Regions from separate parts of the Bradyrhizobium sp. BLXBL-01 genome, predicted to be linked through region 1. Evidence: riboswitches for the same ligand, from Rfam matches in the RefSeq annotation. Region 1 holds a riboswitch; each other region holds the start of a gene.

Region 1 (8,043 bases):
AAACATAGTCGTTTTCGCCAAGTTCAACGACGCCCCACATCTGAGGGACGAACTGTGCCACCTTCGAGACATTGGAGATAATTTGTTCTACCGTCTCACCATCTTGCGCTCGCCAAGTTGACTTGAGTCTTTCGACAACTGGGATGTCGCTTGCGCGAATACTGTTGCTCATGGTCGCCGGCCAGGCTAGGCAGATTAGAAGTGCGCTCAGGCAACGCCATAGCGCGGGTCTTCCCGACATTCTCTTCATAACCCTCGGCCTATCGCGTTTCATCCGTACATCTTTCAAAGCGGGCCAACCTCGAACCTGCTAGGAGCGAGCGAGCCCAAGAAGTTTACGGAAACGCGTCGGGGCACCCGCGGCTATCCCGTGCGGGCAGGCGCTCCCCTCTATGTCACGCGCCGCTAACTTCCCTACCCAGCGACAGCGTCAATTGGCTGAGCTGGACATGCCCAGCGGGAGAGACTGGGCATGTTCGAGGGGCTTGCATTCTTCGTTCCAGGCAGCAGGCGGAGATTTGCACGGTTGTTATGTCATTCTTGTCGACTTTCCGACCTGCGCACGTTCGATGTTTCCATTCAGTGAATCGGCCGTAGCTTGTGCATCCTTGTCCCGCACTCGATAGTTTGCGGAGAGGTAAGCGCCTCGATGCCAAGTGCCTAATGAGAATCGGCAGTGCGTTTGCCGTCCTTGAACCGTGTGGTTCGCTGTCGTTGCCGTCGGCATTCGATCTACATGATGGCTGGGGACACGAAGCCGACTTAATCGACAAACTTTGAAGCGTGGCTGGCACGCAAATCAACCTGCTCGCCGCGTATGTTTCTAGATTGCGCCGGTTGCCTTGACGTATTCAATGCGGATCCTCTAGTTGAGAAAATAGCTGGCCAGCCGACGTGCTGGGCGAACCGCTGGAAATCGGAAGCCGCATCGAATGCATTCTGCTCGAAACGGCGGTAATCCTCGCCGCGCAGGCTGGTTTTGTCGGGTTCATTGATGGGGCCGCCTCGCCTCAAGGCAGCTCCGATGCTCACTCCGACATCTGGCAAGAGTACTTGCGATTGCAGCAGCTCTGTTTAGAGAATCATAGAAATGCACGGTTATTCGCCGAGTAGATGTCACAGAGTAGCTTGGCACATAATCTGAGAGGTTGACGGAAGAGTCCTCCTGCCGATAATCGAAGTCGTCGAGGTTCTCCGAATCCCACTTGATCCGGAGCTAAGAGGGAAGCCGGTGCAAATTCCGGCGCTGCCCCCGCAACTGTGAGCGGCGAGCTACTGTCCAACGATGTCACTGAAGCCCGCACGGCTTTGGGAAGGCCGACAGCAGCGATGACCAGCGAGCCAGGAGACCTGCCCCGACGATATATATTGGTCCACGGGCGGGGTGTCTCGGTGGTGCGCCAAGCAGCCGTCGCACGCGCGACTTCCTCTGCCTGCGTCCGCCATGGCCTTTGTCCCCAACAGGGGTTAAAACTATGTCTCTTCTCTCTCTTCCGGTTGCTACGCTCGGAACGCCACGCATCGGTCCAAGGCGTGAGCTCAAACTGTCTCTCGAGAGCTACTGGGCGGGAAAGATCAGCGAGCAGCAATTGCTTGAGGACGCATCCGGCCTGCGCGCCGCGAACTGGGCTCGTCAGAAATCTCTCGGCGTCACGATCATTCCGTCGAATGACTTCTCGCTGTACGATCAGGTGCTCGATACAAGTGTCATGGTTGGTGCTATCCCGGAGATCTACGCCTCGAAAGGAGAAGACATTTCCCTCAAGACGTACTTCGCCATGGCTCGCGGATCACAATGCGACGACCAGGATGCGAGTTGCGGTCTTGGCCCACGGGGGTCTGGCCCACCTGCGCAGGAAATGACTAAGTGGTTTGATACCAATTACCACTACATGGTTCCCGAGTTTCACAAGGGACAGGCGTTCGGACTTTGCTCTCGCAAACCCATGGAAGAGTATGAGGAAGCAAAGGCGCTTGGTTTCCAGACCCGCCCTGTCTTGATCGGGCCCGTCACATTCCTAAAGCTCGGCAAGAGTGCCGATAGTGCGTTCCAGCCCCTGTCCCTACTGGATGATTTGATACCGGTCTATATCGAGGTTCTGCATGAATTGGCCGAACGAGGGGCAAGTTGGGTTCAGTTTGACGAGCCCTGCCTGGTCCTTGATCTGGACGAAGCTGTGCGAAAATCATTGCTACATGCCTATAGCCGCTTCGCAAAGGAGGGACCGGGCATCAAGATCATGCTTGCCAGCTATTTCGGCGACCTAGGCGACAATTTGGATACAGCCTTGAGCCTCCCAGTTTCCGGTCTGCACGTTGATCTGGTGCGGGCGCCAGAGTTGTTGGATCAGATCGTCGCTGTCGACCGAAGTGATCTCGTCATTTCGCTCGGGGTCATCGACGGCCGGAATGTATGGCGGTCGAACTTGTCGTCGCTCCGTCAGAGGCTGGAGCCCGCGATTGCGAAGCTCGGCAAGCACCGTGTGCAGCTCGCTCCATCCTGCTCGCTGCTTCACGTGCCGGTCGATGTTGAACTCGAGACCGGGCTCGCGTCTGACGTTAAGAGCTGGCTTTCTTTCTCGGTTCAGAAGATGCGCGAGCTTGCGATCCTGGCGCGGGTGCTCGCTGGCGACCAGAATGTCGGGCTCGCTCTAGCCGATTCGGAATGCGCTGCGACTGCCCGCCGGACTTCGCCGAAGATCCATGATGCCAATGTCGCTGCCCGGATGAGGGCGATCGACCAGACGATACGCCGGCGCACAAGCCCGTTTGCCCGTCGTTCCGAGATCCAAAGGGCACGCTTTGGACTACCAGCGTTTCCCACCACGACGATCGGATCGTTTCCTCAGACCACAGAAGTCAGAAATGCTCGGGCGGCGCATGCGCGAGGCGCGCTGAGCGACGAGCAATACGATAGGTTCATCAAGGAGGAGATAGCCCGCGCCGTACGTTGGCAGGAGGACATTGGTCTTGACGTCCTCGTGCACGGCGAATTTGAGCGCAATGACATGGTGCAGTACTTTGGCGAGCAACTCGCCGGCTTCCTATTTACCAGGAAGGGATGGGTACAGTCTTATGGTTCGCGCTGCGTCCGGCCCCCGATCCTGTTTGGCGATGTAGCGCGGTCGAAGCCGATCACTGTGGACTGGTGGCGTTACGCGCAATCACTAACTAGCAAGCCAATGAAAGCGATGTTGACCGGACCGGTGACGATGCTGAACTGGTCGTTTGTTCGCGATGATATTCCTAGGAGCGAGGTCTGCCGTCAGCTTGCGCTTGCGATCCGCGACGAAGTGCGCGACCTCGAGAATGCCGGTGCGGCCATGATCCAGATCGACGAAGCTGCACTTCGCGAAGGAATGCCCTTGCGTCGATCGGAGTGGAAGGCATATCTCGATTGGGCCGGAGAGTGCTTCCGCATCTGCTCATCAGGCGTTACCGATGAGACGCAAATCCATACACATATGTGCTACTCCGAGTTCAACGACATCATCGGTGCGATCGCTGCAATGGATGCGGATGTCATTTCAATCGAGACGTCGCGATCGAAAATGGAACTACTGGGCGCATTCAGCAAGTACGAATATGCAAATCAAATCGGACCTGGCGTGTACGACATCCACTCTCCACGCGTTCCCGAGGTAAGCGAAATGAAGGAGCTGATGCTGCTGGCTCGGACGCGTTTGCAAGAATCACAGCTCTGGGTCAATCCGGACTGCGGCCTAAAGACGCGCAAATGGGAGGAGGTGCGGCCTGCGATAACCAACATGGTCGCTGCCGCCCGCGAACTGCGCGCTGCATCGTCTCCGCAAAATCATTGATCCGGCGCTCGGATCTGTTCTGGACCAAGCTATTCGCTTGTGGTCAATACCGCGCTCCATAATCTCGCGGCAAGCCTTGGGGCCAACAAAAAGTGCTTGGCCCCAGTTAATGGTTGGACGGATGTGCACGCGGAGAAACGACGCTGACGGCTCGCGTTACTTGGCCAAAAGAGAATAGCCGACGGTTCATCAAGGCGAGAACATTCGCCGAGAATATGGACTCATATCGATACGTTTATCGCAGCTCCTTATGCCGTGCTAAGCGATCGTTTGGTCTGAGAGACAAAATCTACACCGAGGTGTCGCTCATAAGAAGAGTGGAAACGGTTGCGACAACAATGAGAGGGGTGATGCCGACGTCACCGCACGGGCCTTCTATTCTTCGCTCGGACATGTTTCCCCGTCAGGCGCTCTCATTCGATGAACTCTACATAGTGTCCGACGAGAGGACGCCGAAGCCAGTTCCTGCTTCAACTCACGCCAATCTATTGTGCAGGATCGCCGCCGCTATCCGAGCCAGATACGCCAATGCGTCGGCTGCACGGCGACGTGCTCTCCGGTATCCGCGTTGATCCATCCGCCGAACGCCCGGCGACAAGGAAAGACCACCCGGTGAATCGAATTGCCCTCGATCACGGCAATCTCCAGATCCTGATCGAAGGGCGGCATGATTTCGAGCCGCTCCCAGATCAAATCGCCATTTGATCCTGAACAAAGTTCATCGCTGCGAGCTGACAAATTCAGAAAACCTTGTGAACATTACGAACAACGCTTGGCGTCCGCCCAGCAGGCTCTGCGCGATTCGACCGGACGGCGCGGTCTTGATGGCGTGAGCCGCGGCAGAGAGCTGTCGGTGGCATCGTTGGTCCGGAACACGGTCCGCTCGGTGAACCGAAATATTTGGATTTTCGCCGGCGAATGGATCTGGGGCAGCTCAAGGCCTCGGCTGTTGCTATTTGTAACTGTTCTGCACGAACTGAACTGGTCTGCAGCTCCAGTAATCTGGCCCGTGGCGGGGTAAATGGCCCGGTTGTCTGTCATGTCACGTCCCTTGTTGGTGAGACATCTCCGTGTTCTGCGGCGTCATCCCTTGGAGTGCGGGCGACCGCAGCTGCGCGCTCGCACGTGCTCCAGCGAGAGCGCGAAGACGCCGGATTCGGTTGACACCAATAGGAGGGAGGTAGCGACGCTCGGAGCCCATAATCGGGCCTGTCCGCAGGTCGATAAAGTATACGCCATCGCAAGCGGCGCAACTAATCATGTGTAGGTCATTAACCCGCGGCTCGGCTGCGCCCGGATGGAGTCCTAAAAAGTGATTACTGGTGCTCGGACATGAGAGCATCATGGGCTCGAGTCGTTCTTTCCGCCATGCGTCTGACCTTACTAGAAGATCACCTCTATCAGGACACAGCCGCCGCAGCATTGATACGGGTCAAAAGTTTCGTCCGTCCGGGAAGTACTTGAGCTCAAGCGGCCGCCACGTGCCGCAGACGCCCCCGTTGGCAGTGGACATGTTCGAACTCGCGCGCCAGCCAGGGCCTCGCACTCTCTGCAACAGGCCAACGCGTTGATTTGAGGCGCAACTAACGCTGCATGGCCTACGGCAGCATTGAGCACCGCGCCGTTACATCTGGATCTATGTTCGGAGGATCAGACAGACCTCTCGGGGCCTGCTTGAGGCAGATCAAATACTCTCGGTGCGAATGGCAGAATAGTGGTCAAGCGAACCACGGGAAGAGAGGGGCATGCCTACATTTAATGTTCGGTTTATTAAGACCGTTTGTGACGATACCGGCGGCGAGCACCGTGCGTGCCAGGCAGCATTCAAGGTCGATGCCACCTCCCTGAGTGCTGCTGCTCAGCAGGCCGAGACTGAGTTTTGCAAGCAAAAGAGTGTCCGCGATTGGACAATCTTCGCCGATGTGTTGGAGCTTCGAACCCCACCTGCCTTAGCTAATCCGTCCACATCAGCCTTTCGAGCATCCCGCAAGGATGGCATGAGTAAGCAAGGGTTTCGCGCTTCCTGAGTGTTCCACGGAAGCGCGACATCTTCAGCACCGACCAAGGCTCGTAGTTCACCGGCGCGACGTTTACCGGCGCGCTCGCCAGTCATGGCATCGCCATCAGCATGGACGGCTTGCTTGCCCGTCGCGACAAAGGCGAGCATGCCTATGAGACTGTGTCCTACGCGCGTGTCTCGATCAGACGATACCTCGCCTGATACAATGGCCGGTTCCGCCTTCGAGCCTTGGCGGCGCTCCGGATCAAGCTCACTTCCGGCCGCTGCCATTCCGTGCAGTAGCTTTACTATGGCAGACGCTCCACTTACACAATCATCGGCAGTCGGTCTACGAAACCTGAAGGCACGGCCAATACGGGTAAGCGTGACTTTACATTCGTACGACGAGTGGTCGAGATTGAAGGAAGTCGTGGTGGGTACGGCCACCAATCATGCGGCTCGGATCGCGAGCTCTCTTGCGATCTATTCCTACATATCAATCTTAACCTTCGCTCGGAGTGGTATTATCCGCGTTCTCTCGTCGACGGCAGCAGGTACGTAAGCTGGCGCACCGGTCCGCCACCGGATCAAGGACGCTATCTCGACGAACTGAACGAGGACGTCGAAGGAATTGTGGACACGTTGTTGGGAGCTTAATGTGATCGTGCATCGACCGATGAGCCTTCTGCTGGTGCGGTCTCGTGCGGTCACCGATTATTTGCCAGAAGCAATGCGCAAGTGATAGTCGCGCCCGAACCATTCAAAAAGAATTTCTCAGCTTACGACGATGACGACCTGCTGTTGTCCAGTCTCTACATAAATATCAACGTCCTTTCGGTCTCTCCTGAGGTTCGTTTTAGTCAACGACGCCGGCCCCGAACTGGCCCGGATCCTTGAACGCAATCGCTTTCCGGTCGTCCGGCTCGTCACCGCCATAGGTGGATCTTTGCCGAGGGAATTGCTTTACTGTCGACACATTCCGTTAAGACGGGTCGGAGACTACTTCAACTAGTACCGGAGGCGGCGGCTCCTAAGGCCATTGCTTTGGAGCCTGATAGCGGCGAGGGTGTCCTTGCTAGGACTTGTCGAGGTTATGCTGCATCAACTAGTTGCCAGAACCCAAAAAACTGCAGCGTTGGCTCCGCAGAGCCGCAAAGTAGCTGGTTAAATTCAATGTACTCTCGCCACGTTTCAGGTCGACGATTGTCGAGTGCGCCTCTCAGCGGACCGTAAGTTGGGACGTGAACACGCTCACATCTGCGGCACCATCGTGCCCGTGACGGTCTTGATGTATCAGGAATGGGAGCTTTCAAATGATATTTGATCGTCCAGTGACTTTAAGGGAGACTGTTGCGTCGATGTCACCAAGCCGATGAACGGCCGATCTACGCTCGTGCGACAAGAGATAGCACATGTTCGACATCTATTTGAACCGAAGACACGATATTTTGGTCGTCCCGACAGGCTTTTGGGATCCCGGCGGGATTGGACGGCGATTGGAAGAGAAAGAAGCGGGCGGTTCGTTCCGTGAGCGACGTCATTCGTCAAGATGTACAACGGCGTGGTTACCATCGACGTCGTTTGATCTCGTACCGGTCCAAGGCGGCAGTTGAGACCTCGTCGCACTCCTAGTCGACGCAGCTATCTCATGCTGAACCGTTCTTCGGAAGCCTCGGGCAGGATGTGGCCGATGCCATCGAAAACGTTGCATAAAGCGACCAGAGCAGGCGGGCGTCGCGTATTGGGCTTAAGGAGCAAGCTTTGCTTTTGAAAGCGGGGCGCGCCTCTGGAGCTTACCTCAAAATAGGTGTTATGAGGCTCTCCTTGAGTCAATGGCGTGCGCGTGAGTTTTCACGTCTATACTGAAGATACTTACCGGCTAGCCGCACGGTCGGGCGAGCATCAAAGTCGTTAAGCGGCATTGGGTATCCATATAGCAGCGGCCCGGAGTGGTCGGCTCATATGAAGCGCATCGCAGGCCGCGCGCCCCAACTCGGTATTTTCGGCCAAAGCTGATGCGGGGGGCCGGATGCTGGATCCTCACCGAGGAGGGAAGGGAATATCTTGAGACGGTCGAACACTTAGTTCGGTGTACTATGCAGGCGCAGGTTGAGCGAGAGACCGCGTAACAGTCGAAAGCTGAGCAACCGCCCCCTCGATTTCGCAGCTGGGAACGAACGCGGGCAGAAAGTGCCCTACGGCAAGCGATTGAGCCTACGTAAA
Region 2 (8,043 bases), 3.1 Mb from region 1:
TGCGACGATGCCGTGGTCGCCCGCGAAGATGATGATCGGGACGCGCGCGGCGCGCGGCTGCTCGGTGGCCTGCAGGCCTGCGAGCTCGATCGCGAGCTGCTCCAGCCGGCCGAGCGCGCCCGTCGGCTTCGTCAGTTGCGCCTGCCGCGCAATGGCCGCCTCGCGATGGACCGCGGAGATTTCGGGGCAGTTCTGGGTGACCCATTCGGGAAGCATGCTGCCTCGCTCAACGCCTGCGTTTGAGAATGTAGCTGTCCATGATCCAGCCGTGCCGCTCACGTGCGTCCTGCCTCGCGGCGGCAATGCGCGAACCCACTTCGGTGAGCGCACCGGACATGAGGATCTGATCGGCCATGCCGAGATAGGCCCCCCACCAGATGTGAAGCCCAGCCGGATCGAGCGACTGGAACGCCGTGCCGCCGTCGAGCATCACCACGACTGTGTCGACGCCCTGCGGCCAGCCGCCTTCGCGCAAGCGCCGCCCCGTCGTGACCAGAAAGGGCTCGCCGATGTCGTTGAGCGGCAGCGCATGCGCCGCACACAGCGCCTGGATCGAGGTGATGCCGGGCACGACTTCGATTGTCGGCAACGGATTCAATCGCCGCGCAATGCGCAGCGAGGAATCGTAGAGCGACGGGTCGCCCCAGATCAGCAGCGCGACCTTGCCGTCACCGCCGAGATGGCTTGCAATGGTCCGCGACCACGTGGCGGCAACGGCATCGTGCCAATCGTCGACGCCCTTGCGATAGTCGGCCTCGGTCGCGTCGCGCACGGGAAGATCGAATTCGGCGATGCGCGTCGCCTTGTTGGTGAGCACGTCAGTGCAGATCGTCCGCCTGAGATCGGCGAGATCAGACTTCGCGCTCCCCTTGCGCGGGATCAGGACGAGATCGGCCGCGTTGATGGCGCGGGTCGCGGCGCGCGTGAGCTGCTCGGGATCGCCGCAACCGATGCCTATCAGAGAGAGCGTGAGCATCGGGCGTACGGGGCGACCATGACGGCCGCCCCTTGTCTCTTAAGCCGCGTTGTGCAGGCGAGGCGTGACGAGGCCAGGCGCGGTGACACCACGCAGAGACTTCGCCAGCGCCAGCACGGCAAGATCGGCCAGCGGCTCGATCACGATGACCAGTGCGTAGGACGCCGCGAACGTCGCGATGCTGGCGAGGTTGCTCATGGCGAAACCGGAACCATAGAGCGCCCAGAACGCCACCCAGGCGATCACGCCGGCCTGGTAGGTCGTCGAAAGCGCCAGCGCCTGCCGATACTTCAAATCAACATAGGCGCTGTTGCGCGAAATGATCCGGGCAGCGATTGCCTGGATCGCGAACAGCGGCACCAGCAGCGTGGTGACGTTCATGCCATATTGCGGGATGTCAGCGGGCTCGAAGAAAACGCCCTGGAGCAGCAGGCCGAGCGCAAGGCCGAAGGCCGCGGGAGCCGCGCCGAACAGCAGGAACAGTGTCGAGCCGAGAATGAAGTGCACCTCGGAGACGCCGACCGGGAAGTGCGGCAGGATCTCGAAGAAGGTGAAGACGAGAGCGGTGGTGGCGAGCGTCCGCGCCGCGAACGACACGACGCCCTGCTCGCGCACGGTCTCGACCGCAAGCTTCAAGGCAACGCCGCCTGCGGCGATTCCGGTTGCGTAACTCAACACGAGCTTGGCGCCCGTCACGACGCCGGGTTCGATATGCATGGCTCAATTCCTTCCTGCCGTCACACCCGACGGCCTTGGCCTCAACACGTGCACGGCCGGTCTCCTGGCTCGCGGTTCACTGGGTTCTCCGGCCTTCCCGGACCTTGCAGTCCAGTGGCGGTTCGGAGCCCCTCACCGCTTACAGTCGCGGGGGCGGCTGGGGTTTTGGGCGCCGCAACTTGGTCCGCCCATCCCCATTCCCGATTATGCTCCGGCGCTTTGCGCCGCGTCGAGCACCATGCCGCTCTTGTGTGCCCCTTTCGCATTGCGGGCGTCAAGGGGCGAACCGCTGCCGGAGCCGTCATGCCGGATATTCTCCCGCCAGCGCGCCGAACAGGATCACGGCGGCGGTGGAAGCGGCGCCGCCGCGGCCAAGCTGCTCGGCAAGCTCGGCAATCGTGGTACGGACCAGCCGTTCGTCGGGACGCCCGAGAGATTCGGCGAACAGCGCCGGGGTGCTGGGGGCGAGACCGTGCGCGATCAATTTTGCGGCAAGCGCCGGAAAAGTGCGCCGGCCCATATAGACCACGGTCGTGGCCTCGGGATCGGCCAGCGCGGCCCAATTCAAATTGGGCGGCAACTCGCCGGTGACATCAGCACCGGTGATGAACTGCACCCGGCGGGAGGTATGCCGCCGGGTCAAGGGAATGCCGGCCTCGGCGGCGGCGACACAGGCGGATGTGACGCCGGGAACGATCTCGTAGCCGATGCCGGCTTCGCGCAGTGTTTCCAGCTCCTCCTCGAGCCGACCGAAAATGCCGGCATCGCCGGACTTGAGGCGCACCACGCGCGCGCCGGTTGCGGCGTAGTCGACCAGGAGACGGTTGACGTGGTGCTGCTTGGTCGAAGGACGCCCGGCCCGCTTCCCCACCGCGACGAGATTGGCACCGGGCCGGGCGAGATCGAGGATCGCGCCGGAGGCAAGGTCGTCATAGAGCACGACATCGGCCTCGCGCAGCCGCGCGGCGCCCTTCACCGTGAGGAGCTCGGGGTCGCCGGGGCCGGCGGAGACGAAAGAGACAAAACCGCTCACCGGTCCTCCGCGATCAGATGGAAGAACGTGCCCGTGGCATGGCCACGGCGCGAGCCGGTCTCGGCGATGACCGCGCCGGTGGCGTCGTGCACGACGGCCAGTGGCGTATCGGGTTGGGCGAGGATGGTCGAATAGTGGAATTCGTGGCCGCGCAAGCGCGCGCCCGGCCGATGCCCCGGCATCGGCGCGGCGAGTTCGGCAAGACGATAGCCGAGATGCATGCGGCGCTTGGCAAAGCTGGTCTCCAGGCCGAGCAGTCCCGCCATCTCATGGCTGATACCGTCAGCGTCGGTGAGGCCTGCGCCCAGCACCATATAGCCTCCGCATTCGCCATGCACGGGCCGTGTCTCGGCGAAAGCGCGCAAGGAGCTGCGAAAGCGCGCATTGGCCGCGATCGTTCCGGCATGCAGCTCGGGATAGCCGCCCGGCAGCCAGCACACGTCGGCGCTCGCATCGGGCGCTTCGTCGGCCAGCGGCGAGAACGGCACGATCTCCGCGCCCGCCGCGCGCCAGGCTTCCAGCATATGCGGATAGACGAAGGAGAATGCCGCATCGCGGGCCAGCGCGATGCGCTGCCCGGGCGGCGTTACGTTCATGTCGTTCGCCGCAGCTTGCGGCGACCATTTGCCTGCCGATTGCAACACCGCATCGAGGTCGACGTGCTCCGCTACGAAGCGCGCAGCCTCGTCGATCAGCTTGCCGATCTCGGCCTGCTCCTCGGCCTGCACGAGGCCGAGATGCCGCTTCGGCAGGCTGATCTCGGCGTGACGCGGCAGCGCCCCGAACACTTTGATGCCGGCCTCGTTCAGCGCGCGCCGCACCAGATCCTCATGGCGCGGGCTGGCGACGCGATTGAGTACGACGCCGGCGAGGCGCACACCGGCGCGGTAATCGCGAAGGCCCGCGGCGATCGCTGCCGCAGTCTGCGCCTGGCCGGAAGGGTCGATCACCAGAACCACCGGCCAGCCCAGCATCTCCGCGACATCAGCAGTCGCTCCCGTGCCGGAAACACCGCGCGCAGCGACACCGTCGAACAGGCCCATCGATCCCTCGGCGAGCACGACATCGGCATCGGCGGCACGGCTGACGAGATGCGCGATGGTGCCGCGATCCATCGCCCAGCTGTCGACGTTGACCGAGGCACGCCCCGTGGCCGCGGCGTGGAAGGCGGGATCGATGTAGTCGGGCCCGCTCTTGAAGCACTGCACGTTCAAGCCGCGATGGCGCCAGGCGCGGGCGAGCGCCAGCGTCAGCGTGGTCTTGCCGACGCCGGAGGCCGGCGCGGAGATGACGAGGCTCGCAGGCATCACGACGCCTCCGGAAAGCGCGGCTCGGCACCGACGGGCCGGTAGCGGCGGTCGTAATCGGCGGCGTAGAGGCGGCTCTCGTCGAAATCGGCCGCGCCAAGCGTCTTGCCGACCAGGATCAACGCCGTGCGCTCCATTTCGGCACCCACGGCCGCATCGAGCGTTGCCAGCGTCGCGCGCACAATGCGCTGCTCCGGCCAGCTCGCGCGCCAGACGATCGCGACCGGGCAATCCGCGGCGTAATGCGGCGTCAGCTCGGCGACGACCTGGTCGAGCAGGTGGATCGACAGGTGAATCGCGAGCACCGCGCCGGTCGCGGCGAACGCGGCGAGCTTCTCGCCCTCGGGCATCGCGCTGGCGCGGCCCGGCGTGCGCGTCAGCACGACCGTCTGAGCAAGACCGGGCAGCGTCAGCTCGGTTTCCAGTGCCGCTGCGGCAGCCGAGAATGAGGGAACGCCGGGTGTCACCGTGTAGGGAATCCCAAGCGCGCGCAAACGGCGGAGCTGCTCGCCCATCGCGGACCAGATCGAGAGATCGCCGGAATGCAGCCGCGCGACGTCCTGGCCTGCCGCATGTGCGGCTGCGATCTCGGCGATGATCTCGTCGAGCGACATTGGGGCGGTGTTGACGATCCGCGCTCCCGGCGGGCAATGCGCCAGCACGCCCTCCGGCACCAGCGAGCCGGCATAGAGGCAGACCGGACAGGCCGCGATCAGATCGCGGCCGCGCAAGGTCAGCAAGTCAGGCGCGCCCGGGCCGGCGCCGATGAAATGCACCGTCATGGGCCGTCTCCTTCGGCAATCGCGGCGGTCGCGGTGCGATCCTGCGAGACAACGCGTGTCACAATGAGCCGCGCCCGAGGGCCAGCCGCAGCGAGTGCTGCGGCCTCGGCGACCGATCCCGTGCCGAACCCTTCGGTGATCCGCTGCGACTGCGTCGGCGTATCAATACCGGCCAACGCGTCGGCCGGGACAGCCTTGATCGGAACGCCACACTCCCGCGCGAGCTGCTGCAGCGCCTCTGCATCGGCCTTGTCGCCGACGGTTGCCACGGCCGCAAGACCGTCGGGACCGCCGGCCGCCACAAGCGCCTCCCGTAACGAGGCCAGCGTCACATTTTTCTTGAATCCGAGCCCGGCGACCTTCATCGGACCGTACTCCATTGCACCACCGGCCGCGTCGCCTCCCACGCGCGGTAACGACCGAGCGGAGCGGAATGCGCGATCTCGACCCGCATCAACTCGCCGCCATGCTGTTGATGCAGCTGGCCGAGCAGCGCTTCCGTCTCCAACGTCACGGCATGGGCCACGAACCGCGTGCCGGGCGTAATCCGCGACCAGACAGCTTCGAACATCGCGATATCGAAGCCGCCCCCGACGAACACAGCATCCGGCCGGTCCAGCGCAGCGAGCGCGTCGGGCGCGGTGCCCGCAACAACCGTGATCTTGTGTTCCACCCCGAACGCCTCCGCATTGCTGCGGATGTTGGCGGCGCGATCCTCGCGCGCTTCGACGGCAATCGCTGACCCGCCCCCCAATGCCCATTCTACCGAGATCGACCCCGAGCCCGCACCGATGTCCCACAACCTCCTGCCAGGGCATGGACCGAGTGCCGAGAGCGCCAAGGCGCGCATCGGCCGCTTGGTGATCTGACCGTCGTGAGCAAAGAGAACATCCGGTAGTCCCGAACTGCGAGAGAGACCGTTCGCCCCTCTTGCCTCCAGCGCGACAGCAACGAGGCTTCCGGCGGAAACGCGCGTATAGGTCTCCGCGTGAAACTTGCGCACCTTTTCATGGGGTCCGCCAAGCGCGGCGAGGGTCCAGAATAGCGAAACACCCCATCCGCGCTCCGTCAGCCACCTCGCGAGATCAACGGCGGCCTTGCCGTCTCGCACGAGACAGATGATCCGCGCGCCATCCGCCAGATGGGGTACAAGCCGTTCGAACGGCGCGGCATGAAGGCCGAGGCAAACGGCGGATTCGAGCCGCCAGCCCAACCGCGCCGCGGCGAGGGAGAAGGTCGATGGCGCGGGGTGCGCGATCCACTCATTGGCATTGAGCTTCTCGGCGAGAGTAGCGCCGGCGCCGTGCCAGAACGGATCGCCGGAGGCGAGCACCACCGTCGGTCGGCCGCGGCAGCTCAGCACGACATTCGCATCGAACGGCACCGGCCACGGCCGGCCGCGGCTGCCAACCTCGGCAAGCGCGAGATGGCGCTCGCCGCCGAACACGGTTTCGGCCTTGGCAAGCGCCTTTCGGCTTGCCTCCGACAGCCCGGCAAGGCCATCTTCGCCGATACCGATGATGGTCAGCCAGGGTTCACTCATGATTCGCGCCCTCGTTCTGGGCGGAACGGCCGATGCGAGCCTGCTCGCCGCGGAGATCGCGCGCGCCGGCATCGACGCCGTCTATTCCTATGGCGGCCGCACCCGCGCGCCGGCCGATCAACCGCTGCCGACCCGCATCGGCGGTTTTGGTGGCGTGAGCGGGCTGGCCGACTACATCCGCCGCGAAGGCATCACCCATGTGATCGATGCGACGCATCCCTTCGCCGCAGAAATGAGTCGCAACGCCGTCGAGGCGTGCGCGGAAACCGGCACGCCGTTGCTTGCGCTGGAGCGCGCGCCCTGGATCAAGGCACCCGCCGACACCTGGATCGAGGTGGCGGATGTCAACGCTGCCGTCGCCGCGCTGCCTGACGCCGCTGCAAACGTGTTCCTCGCCATCGGCCGCCAGCACATTGCGCCATTCGCGACGAAGCCGCAGCACGCCTACACGCTGCGCTTCGTCGATCCGCCCGACGCGCCCCTGCCCTTCGCGGCCGATGTGATCGTGTCGCGCGGCCCGTTCACCTTCCACGGCGAGCTGAACATGCTGCGCACACGCGGCATCGGCTGGATCGTCGCCCGCAATTCCGGCGGCGACGGCGCGCGCGCCAAGATCGATGCGGCCCGCGGGCTCGGCCTTCCCGTAATCATGATCTCGCGACCAGAGCTGCCCGAGCGCCGACGGGCCGAGCGCGTCAGTGACGTGATGCAATGGCTCGGTCATTCTGCCCGCCTCGGCGCATAGACCCAGCGGCCGACACGGCGTGTCTGCGAATTGCCGACGATCACCAGCGTGCGCATGTCGGCCATCTCGGGCCGCGCCTCTTTCAGCGTAACGGTCACGATCTTCTCGTCAGCCGCACTGATCGCGCGCGCGAAGATCACGAGACGCTCGCCGCAGCCCGCCTCGCGAAGCACTGCCAGCGCCCGGCCGAATCCTTCCGGCCGGCTTGCCGAGCGCGGATTGTACATCGCGATGGCAAAATCGGCTTCCGCCGCAAGGCGCAGCCGTTTCTCGATCACCGCCCAGGGCTTGAGGTTGTCGGAAAGGTTGATCGCGCAGAAATCATGGCCGAGCGGCGCGCCGGCGCGTGCCGCCGCCGCCAGCATCGCGGTGACGCCCGGCAGCACGCGGATCGGCAGATCCCGCCATTGCGGCGCCCGTTCGAGCGCCTCGAACACGGCCGAGGCCATCGCGAACACGCCGGGATCGCCGGAGGAGACGACCACGACCTGCCCGCCTTCAGCGGCAAGCCGCAGGGCTTCGCTCGCACGTTGCAGCTCTTCGCGATTGTCGGAGGGATGCAGGGTGAGCCCAGGCCGCGGCGGCACGCGCGAAACATAGGGCGCATAACCCAGAATATCGGTCGCCGTCGCGAGCGCGGCCGTGACCTCGGGCGTCACCAACGCGTCGCTGCCCGGCCCGAGGCCCGCGATGGTGAGCGTGCCTGTCATTCGGCGGCGCCCAGATGCCGGCCCTTGCCGTGCACGAGCACGATCGCGAAATAGGGACAATCGGCCGCATCGATCTCGGCGAGCCGCTCCACCCGCTCGTCCGGCATGGTGCCGCGCTCGACCAGCCAGGCATCGTCCAGCCGCCCGGCAGCTGCGAGCGCACGGCGCACCTTTGCGAGATTGCGGCCGGTCTTCATGATGACCAGCGCATCGGAATCGCGCATGCGCCG
Region 3 (8,043 bases), 3.0 Mb from region 1:
TTCATGCCGCCCTCCGCCTCAGGAACAGATTGCCTGATGGATCGGGCCTCGCCTGCCAGCCCGGCGGCACCACCACGGTCGACCAGGCGTCTTCGATGATGGCGGGACCATTGATGGTCTCGGTGAGCGAGGCGCGGTCGACGATCGCGGTTGCGATGTCATGGAAGCCGTCGAACGAGCAGGTGCGCGTGCCCGTAGACACCGCCCTCGCCGCTGTCGCCGGCCGGCTGACAACGGTTGTCGACGGGCGCCGGGCCTGCACCCGCACGGATTCGATGACGCAGGGCTCACCGGTCGCATAGCCGAACAGCTCGTGATGCCGCGTCAGAAAGTCCTGCTTCAGCCTGACAACGTCGAGCGGCAGCGTGAACGATACCGGAATGGCGTCATTCTGCGCCGCATAGCGCATCAAGGCCACCAGCTCGACCTGGATCTCCGCTCTTGCAACATTGTTGGCGAGAAGCGGCGCCGAGGCATCGGCAATCAGGGTTTCGATCCGCTCCGAGACGCCGGCGAGATCGATGCCGTCGAGGGCAGCGCGAAGGGTCTGCTGCTGCAGGAAGCTGAAATCGGCGGTGAGGCAGCCCAGGGCCGAGAACGCACTCGAGGCACTGGGCACGACGACCTCCGCAATCCCGTAGAGATCGGCGAGGCCCGCGGCATGCATCGGGCCGCCGCCGCCGAAGGCCAGCAGCGTGCAGTCGCGCCCGTCGATGCCGCGCTCGACCGTGACGCGGCGGAGCGCGCGGGCCATGGTCGCGTTCGCGACCTTGATGATGCCGAGCGCCGTTTCGGTCAGGCTCAGTCCGAGTGCGTGCGCAATTGGCGCGATGACACGCTTGGCGCTCTCGATGTCGATGCCGATGCGATCGCCAAGCTTGGTCTCGGGATTGAGATAGCCGAGCACGGCATTGGCATCGGTGATGGTGGGCTCCGTGCCGCCACGGCCATAGCAGGCCGGGCCCGGCTCGGAGCCGGCGCTCTCGGGCCCGACCGTCAGCCCGCCGGGACCGTTGCGCACGATCGATCCGCCGCCCGCACCGATCGAGTGCACCGCCAGCATCGGCTGGCGCAGCGGCTTGTCACCGAGCATGCGGCCGTCGGTCATTTCGGCCTGGCCGTCGACGATCAGGCACACGTCCGTCGTGGTGCCGCCCATGTCGAAGGTCAACATGCGCGAGCAGCCGAGCTGGCGCGCGATGCTGACCGACGCCGAGACGCCCGCCGCCGGCCCCGACATCGCCATCACCAGCGGACGCCGCTTCACCGCCGAAATCGGGACCATGGCGCCGGCGGAGTGAAACACCTGCAGGCCGGCCCCGATCGGCAGCCGCTGCTCCAGCTCGCTGAGATATTCCACCGCGATCGGCATCGCGGCCGCGTTGAACACGGTCGCCGAGGTCCGCTCATATTCGCGTGCCTCGGGATTGACCTCGTGCGAGAGCGAGACATGGGCGACGAGGCCCTTGAGCCGCTCGCCCAGCATCTTTTCATGCACCGGATTGGCATAGGCGTGAAGGAGTGCGACCGCGACGCTCTGAACGCCGGTCCCTTTCAGCCACGCCACCAGGCGCTCGATCTCGGCTTCCTCGAGCGCCTTCAACACTCGCCCCTCATGATCGAGGCGCTCGGCGAGCCCGAAGCATCTTTCAGGCGGCACCAAAGGCGGCGATTTCGGCGGAATGTCGAGCCGGTAGAGGTCGCGCCGGCGATAGCGGGCGATCTCGAGCACGTCGGCGAAGCCTTCGGTCGCGACCAGCGCCACCTTCGGCAGCCGATTCTCGACGATCGCGTTGGTCACGCGCGTGGTGCCGTGGACGAAGCGCCTGACCTCGCTCTTGCGCAGACCCACCGCCTCGATCGCCTCCAGCATCGCCCGAACCGGTGCGTCGGGGCGCGACGGCACCTTTGCAATCCGCGCTTCCGCGGAATCGCGCCGGATGGCGATGATGTCGGTGAAGGTGCCACCGATATCGGTGCCGACCTCCCAGTGATTGTCGGAGTAGCTCATCTGCACAGTCAGCTACGCGTGACGTCCGGACCGGACGCCAGGTCCTTTCCGGCCATTGCCGCATCCAATGCCAAAGCGAGCACGCTCATCGTCATTCCCTGTCATGCCATCACGGGCGAGCGTGCGACAGAGCGATGGCCGCGGGATAGGGTCGGAGTTGTCGCAAACCACCGAGCCAGCGAGCCGCCGGCATTGCGCGGCGCACCATCGGCTGCACGTTTTGGTGCAGCGCTGCTCGCCCAGAGAGCAGAAGCATACGAAGCCAGAAATGTGCAGCGCACCCTTGGATTCTTCGACACAAATGGGAGCGCCCGTTGCACTGCAATCGGAATCGCGCAAGTCCGTTTGTCTAATTTGCAGGCGATCAATCTGCGGTGCAGGAGAGAGGGCTGACCAGGAGCTATGCACGCAGGTCGGCTCAGCCTCTCTTTATTGTACGGTCAGTAAGCGAGGACGTCACCGGCCTCAGGATGCCAGCGACGCCCGCAAGCGTCGCCATCCGATGACGACGCCGGTGATGGAGAACATCAGTCCGAGCGTACAGAGGCTGACAATGAGAGCGTCACGCAGCCGCGCGTGAGCCAGCAGAATCGGGAAATCAAGCGTGTGCAGCGCACTGTAGAGCCAGCGATAGACGCGCCGCGACGGGTCCAGTCTTTGCAGCACCTTGCCATCGGCAGCATCGACATCGAACCAGAGATCGCCGCAGGTCGTGCGGTAGACCGGAGCTCCCGGAATAGCGGACTGCGCCGGATAGTCGTCGTTGCCGGCGAGCAGGAACGGTGCGGCACAGCCGGCGCCAAGGCGCGCCGTCAGATCCCCGATCTCCTGCGTATCCAGGTATGCCGCCTGCCCATCTCGCGGCGCGTCCCCGGCCCTGATCAACGTCTGATGGCCAAGGGCGAGCCGATCGCGCCGATAGACCCTGCCGCCGAAGGCGAACCATTCGACCTCGCGCGCCGACGGCGATATTGGCGGCAGATCGAGCGGTGAAGCGTCTCGCCAATCCGGGGCGGCATCGACCACGCCCGCCTCTGTCGGCGTCAATTGCCCGCGCGAGAACAGGCGGCCGTGATCCATCGAGAGCCAGCCGCTGAAGATCCAGCTCAGTACGAACAGCGTCGCCGCGAGGCCGATCAGGTGATGCAGCGCATGCCAGCCACGGTAAGGCGAGGAGATTTGGCCCTTGCGAAACCTGATCCGCACGATTCCGAGCACCGCGCCAAGCAATGCCGCAATCAGGGCCAGCAGCGACAGCGTCCAGACCACGCGATCCCACACCGCCCAGCTGCTGCGCAGAACCGTCGGATAGATCCAGTGCAGCACGCTGCCGGCCCAGTTCCACGCGCGCTCACTGCGCGTCGTATCTAGGACGACCTCCCCGGTCAGCGACGAAACGTAGACCTCCGTTCCAGGGGCATCGCCGAGAGCGGCGCGAAACAAGGGGCGATGGCGATCAAAACCGTTCGGCACGCTCCATTGATCGTGGTCCGACCGCGCGACGATCGCGGCGCGTGGCGCGTCGAGCCCGCGCTGACGGGAATAGCCCTGCACGATGGTGAGCGCGACATCGGCGGACGTCACCGATGCGTCTCCTCTATCGGAGGCGCGGACCGCTCGCGAACCTGCGGGGCCCGAGACGACGTAGACCGGTCCATCACTGCGCTGGATCAGCCGAACACGCGTCCCGTCGGTGATTCCGCTCGCAGCAACGGCGTCCGCGACCGAGATCGTTGTCCCGCCACGGTCCAGCGGCGCGAGCCCGGCAAATCGCTCCGCTTCCGTCAGCGACGGAAACGGGACGAAGTGCATCACGATCCCGCTCGCGAACCACATCGCGAACAGCAGGCAGAACGCGATCCCGAGCCAGCGATGCGAGAGGACGATCGCGCCCATCATGCGCTCAAGGCCTCACCATTTGAACGCGGCCGAGACCTCGTAGGTGCGCGGCGCGCCCAGGAGGATCTGGTCGGGATAGAACGGATCGCCCCAGATCGCATAGCGCTTGTCGGTGATGTTGCGGACGCGGAAAGTCATGCGGGCCTGGTCGACCGCATTGAACACGGCCTTGGGGATATCGACGAAGGCGTAGACGTCGGCCACGGTGTAGGCCTTCATCGTCACGACGTTCGCGTCGGTGTTGTAGCGGTCGCCGACATGACGGCCGGTGATGCCGAGCTCCACAGGCCAGGGCGTGAAGAACCGGTACGATGCGCCGGCATTGGCCACGATACGCGGTACGTTCGGCGGCGTATTGCCGGAGAACGAGCCACCGACGAAATTGTAGTCGGCATAGCGCGCATCGACATAGGCGATGTTGCCCCACAACCGAAGCGGCTCGATCGGCCGCACCGAGGCGGCAAGCTCGACGCCCTTGGACTCCTGCCGCCCGGCGATATTGAGCGCCTGCCCGCCGGCCGCCGCATAGACGTTCTTGCGCAGGATGTCGTAGGCCGAGAACGACCACTCCGCCCTATTGTCCCAGAACAGATGCTTGACGCCGGTCTCGTAGGTTCGCGACGTCGTCAGGTCCAGTGGCTGGGTCGGCAACAGCAGGAAGATGTTGTTGGCTGCGACGTCGGCCCCGGTGGCGTACTGGCTGAAGAAGGTCAGGCCGGGCACGGCCTCCCAGGTGTAGCCAATGCGGCCCGTCACCGGCGCCCAGTCTTTGGTGTACGGAAAGCCTGCCTTCTCCAGCCCGGCCTTGTCGGTCGAGTTACGGTCGAGTCCGATGTGCTCGACACGCAGGCCCCCGATCAACGCGAAGCTGCGCGTCAGCTTCAACCGGTCCTCGAACGACAACGCCTCGTTGTCGATGCGCGCGGTCTGCTGCTGTGTCGTGAGCAGGCCGTAGAAGCCGCGGTTGGGATCGACCAGCGAAACGGAATCTCCGGGAAAGTTTGCCGCGCCGGGCCTGACGAAATCGAGATAGCTCGACGAGAGCGTCGTGACCAACCGGTTGTCGAATCCTGCGATGTTGGTATCCCAGATCAGGTCGGTGATGTTGCCGACCAGCCGCTGGCTATGGGCGACATAGAAGCGTTCGCGATCGACCAGGTTCGTGGTGGAGTTGAATGCCTCGATCTCGTTGTTGAACCAGGTCCGTTCGGCGCCATAGCCATAGGCCTGACTTTTCAGCGTGAGGTCAGGCGCGAGCTTCAGCTCGAAGCCGCCGCGCAGCCACACTTCCTGCGCCACGTTGCGGTTATCGAGAACGTTGTAATTGGTGTTGAAGGTGCGGTCGTCGATGGTGACGGCACCGAGATTGGTACCGTTGTAATTCGAGACGTAATTGCCGGAGACGATCCCCGTCGTCGCATGCGAACCGCTGAAGGCGACCGGCACCAGCGGCGCGCCCCAATAGGCCTTCGAGCGGTCTTCGCGATACTCGACCGCACCCCAGATCTTGAGGCTGTCGGAGACCCGGTAATTGAGCTGGCCGGACGTGCCGAACGTCTTGACGTTGGTGTCGTCGGCAAAGCCGTTGAGCGTGGAACGGCTGATGTCGAAGCGATAGTCCAGCCCTTGCACATTGGTGCTGCCGCCTGAGCCGTAATGGGCCCGGAACGAATTCAGCGAATCCCAGGAGAAATTTGCCTCGTTGCGGATCGCTCCCGTGTGCGGTTGCTTGGTGACGAAGTTGATGGCGCCTCCCGCGGCACCCTCGCCCGAGATCAGCGAGGCCGGTCCTTTGAGGAATTCCACGGCCTCCAGATTGGCGGTGTCGACGATCCGCGAGGTCATGTTCTGCGGACCGATCTTGATGCCGTTGTAGAGTGTGTTGATCTGGCTATTGGTGAAGCCGCGCATCGAGAAGGCGGAAGGTTCGGCCGGGTTGTCGCCGGAGGTGACGCCGACGGCGCCCTGCGCCACCTCGGACACGGTGCGATAGCCCTGCTCGCGCATGGTTTCGGCCGAGATCACCTCGACGGTCGCGGGCGTCTGCCGCACCGTCAGGCCGAGCCGCGAAGCGCTTTCGGCAACGGCATTGGTGTTGAGCGGCGTTTGCGCCGTCAGATCCGGCATGACGGGTTTTGGCGCTGCCGATACCGCCGCCGGCCTGCGCGCTGCCGCGCGGCGCGCGCTCGCCACCTCTCGTGCTGCCGGTCTGGCCGGCTTGCGCGCCTGGGCGGGCGAGACCTCGACGGGTGGCAGCGGCTCTCGGACCTGCTGCGCCAGAGCGGCAGGCGGATCGAGAACGGCGAAGGACGTGAACGCGGCGGAAACCAGCAGGACGCGGCGCGGTCGTGCGATACGGATGGAAGACACGGTACAAACCTCGGTATGACGTCAGTGGCACGTCACAGCGAACGAGGTCTCACCTTTTGGCCTTGCAGCCGTCCGATGAAGCCGAATGTCTGTACTCCCCGACCGACATCTTCGCGTGTGACCACGGCTGACGGCAGGTCTCCTGGCTCGCGGGTCGTGACCTCTTCGTCGCCTTCCCGGGACCGAGGACCCAGTGGCTCGTGACGAAGGATTCACCGCTCACAGTTGCGGGGGCAGCCGCGGCATTGGGGACAATTTTCCCCGCACCGCATTCCCTTTTCATTCCCTCTCGGGAAAACCGTCGCGAGCATCTAGGATTACCACCAAGACAGAGTCAATGTCCCAGTTGCGGCGTCGTGGCGACCGCACAAGCTTCCTTGGAGATGAGCATGGAAGGCGAGACCTTCCTCTGGTTGATACGGCACGCGGTTGTCGCGGGCGTAGCCGGGACGATCCATGCAGCCGATGCGCCGGCCGATCTCGGCGATCGCGCGGCATTGGCGGCTCTCAAGCAGCGCTTGCCCGCGGATGTCGCCGGCTATGCCAGCCCGTCGCGGCGCACGGTGGAGACGGCGCGCGCGCTGGGGCTGGAACCGGAGCTGGTCAGCGAATTCCGCGAGCAGGATTTCGGCGATTGGACCGGCCATCGGCATGACGAGCTCGCCGCGACCGGCGGCGAGATCTACGCGCAGTTCTGGCGCGATCTGGCGCGCGGACGGCCGCCGAACGGCGAAAGCTTTGCGGATCAGGTCGCCCGCGTCCGCCTCGGCCTGTCGCGGATCGGCGCAGGCTCCGCGGCGCTGGTCGTCCATTCCGGCACCATCCGCGCCGCGCTCTGCATCGCGCTCGATCTCGCACCGGAAGCGGCGTTGCGCTTCGTGATCGATCCGTTGTCGCTGACCCGGATCGACCGGCTCGCCAGCGGCTGGCGCGTCGTCTCGGTCAATCAGCGGATCAGCTAGGCCGATCCGGTACGTTGGCCTGCGCAAAGGTCGCCATGCCGTTGTGAAGTGCGCAGGCCGAGCGCACCAGCGGCAGCGCAATGGCGGCGCCCGATCCCTCGCCGAGCCTGAGATCGAGGCTGATCAGCGGCTGCACGTTCAGCGCGCGCAACACCAGCCGATGTCCTTGCTCCGCCGATTGATGCGAGGGCAACAGGAACGGCTGGCAGGAGGGATTGAGCCGCGCCGCCGCCAGCGCCGCCACCGAGACGATAAAGCCGTCGATCAATACGGGAATGCGGCGTTGCGCGGCCGCGATGATGGCGCCCGAGATCGCCGCGATTTCGAGGCCGCCGACCGCGCACAGGATTGTCTCGACCGAGGCTCCGGCGACGCGATGGCGTGCGATCGCCGCATCGATCACCCGCGCCTTGTGTACGCGGCCGGCCGCATCGACGCCGGTGCCGCTGCCGGCGATCTCTTCGGCGCTCACACCGAGCAGGCTCGCAGCAATCGCAGCTGACGTCGTGGTGTTGCCGATCCCCATCTCGCCAAAGATCAAGAGATCAGGCCGGCCGGCCTCAGCGCGCGCCACCGCGCGCTGGCCGGCCTCAAAGGCGAAGACCAATTCCGCCGGGGTGAGCGCGGCCTCGACGCTGAAATCGCGCGTGCCGCTGCGCGGCTTGTCGGTGACGATCCCGGCCATCTGCACCTCGGACAGCGTGCCGGCGTCGACGACCTCGAGGCTCGAACCCAGCTCGCGCGCCAGCACCGAGATCGCGGCGCCTCCAGAGGCAAAATTCGCCATCATCGCGATGGTGA

Evidence for each region. A riboswitch is a leader RNA that binds a small molecule or an ion and turns the genes downstream of it on or off. The one in region 1 is predicted to bind cobalamin.
Region 2: linked by a shared signal. The riboswitch ahead of ACNJYA_RS24925 (energy-coupling factor ABC transporter permease) and the one ahead of metE (5-methyltetrahydropteroyltriglutamate--homocysteine S-methyltransferase) in region 1 are both predicted to bind cobalamin.
Region 3: linked by a shared signal. The riboswitch ahead of ACNJYA_RS24905 (TonB-dependent receptor) and the one ahead of metE (5-methyltetrahydropteroyltriglutamate--homocysteine S-methyltransferase) in region 1 are both predicted to bind cobalamin.

Annotation. Positions count from the first base shown of each region.
Region 1 is NZ_CP182471.1:2,274,739-2,282,781, forward strand. It holds gene ACNJYA_RS10265 (hypothetical protein) at 1-172, opposite strand, end outside; gene ACNJYA_RS10270 (hypothetical protein) at 895-1,113, shown strand; cobalamin riboswitch at 1,171-1,372, shown strand; gene metE (5-methyltetrahydropteroyltriglutamate--homocysteine S-methyltransferase) at 1,476-3,821, shown strand; gene ACNJYA_RS10280 (hypothetical protein) at 4,350-4,526, shown strand; gene ACNJYA_RS10285 (hypothetical protein) at 5,567-5,848, shown strand; partial or broken gene ACNJYA_RS10290 (hypothetical protein) at 5,860-6,182, shown strand.
Region 2 is NZ_CP182471.1:5,331,252-5,339,294, forward strand. It holds gene cobT (nicotinate-nucleotide--dimethylbenzimidazole phosphoribosyltransferase) at 1-216, opposite strand, end outside; gene cobF (precorrin-6A synthase (deacetylating)) at 227-976, opposite strand; gene ACNJYA_RS24925 (energy-coupling factor ABC transporter permease) at 1,016-1,693, opposite strand; cobalamin riboswitch at 1,731-1,949, opposite strand; gene cobA (uroporphyrinogen-III C-methyltransferase) at 1,995-2,726, opposite strand; gene ACNJYA_RS24935 (cobyrinate a,c-diamide synthase) at 2,723-4,033, opposite strand; gene cobM (precorrin-4 C(11)-methyltransferase) at 4,033-4,815, opposite strand; gene ACNJYA_RS24945 (cobalamin biosynthesis protein) at 4,812-5,180, opposite strand; gene cbiE (precorrin-6y C5,15-methyltransferase (decarboxylating) subunit CbiE) at 5,177-6,358, opposite strand; gene ACNJYA_RS24955 (cobalt-precorrin-6A reductase) at 6,357-7,103, shown strand; gene cobJ (precorrin-3B C(17)-methyltransferase) at 7,079-7,813, opposite strand; gene ACNJYA_RS24965 (precorrin-2 C(20)-methyltransferase) at 7,810-8,043, opposite strand, start outside.
Region 3 is NZ_CP182471.1:5,323,181-5,331,223, forward strand. It holds gene ACNJYA_RS24890 (hydantoinase B/oxoprolinase family protein) at 1-5, opposite strand, end outside; gene ACNJYA_RS24895 (hydantoinase/oxoprolinase family protein) at 2-2,011, opposite strand; gene ACNJYA_RS24900 (PepSY domain-containing protein) at 2,477-3,910, opposite strand; gene ACNJYA_RS24905 (TonB-dependent receptor) at 3,923-6,280, opposite strand; cobalamin riboswitch at 6,396-6,598, opposite strand; gene ACNJYA_RS24910 (histidine phosphatase family protein) at 6,670-7,242, shown strand; gene cobT (nicotinate-nucleotide--dimethylbenzimidazole phosphoribosyltransferase) at 7,235-8,043, opposite strand, start outside.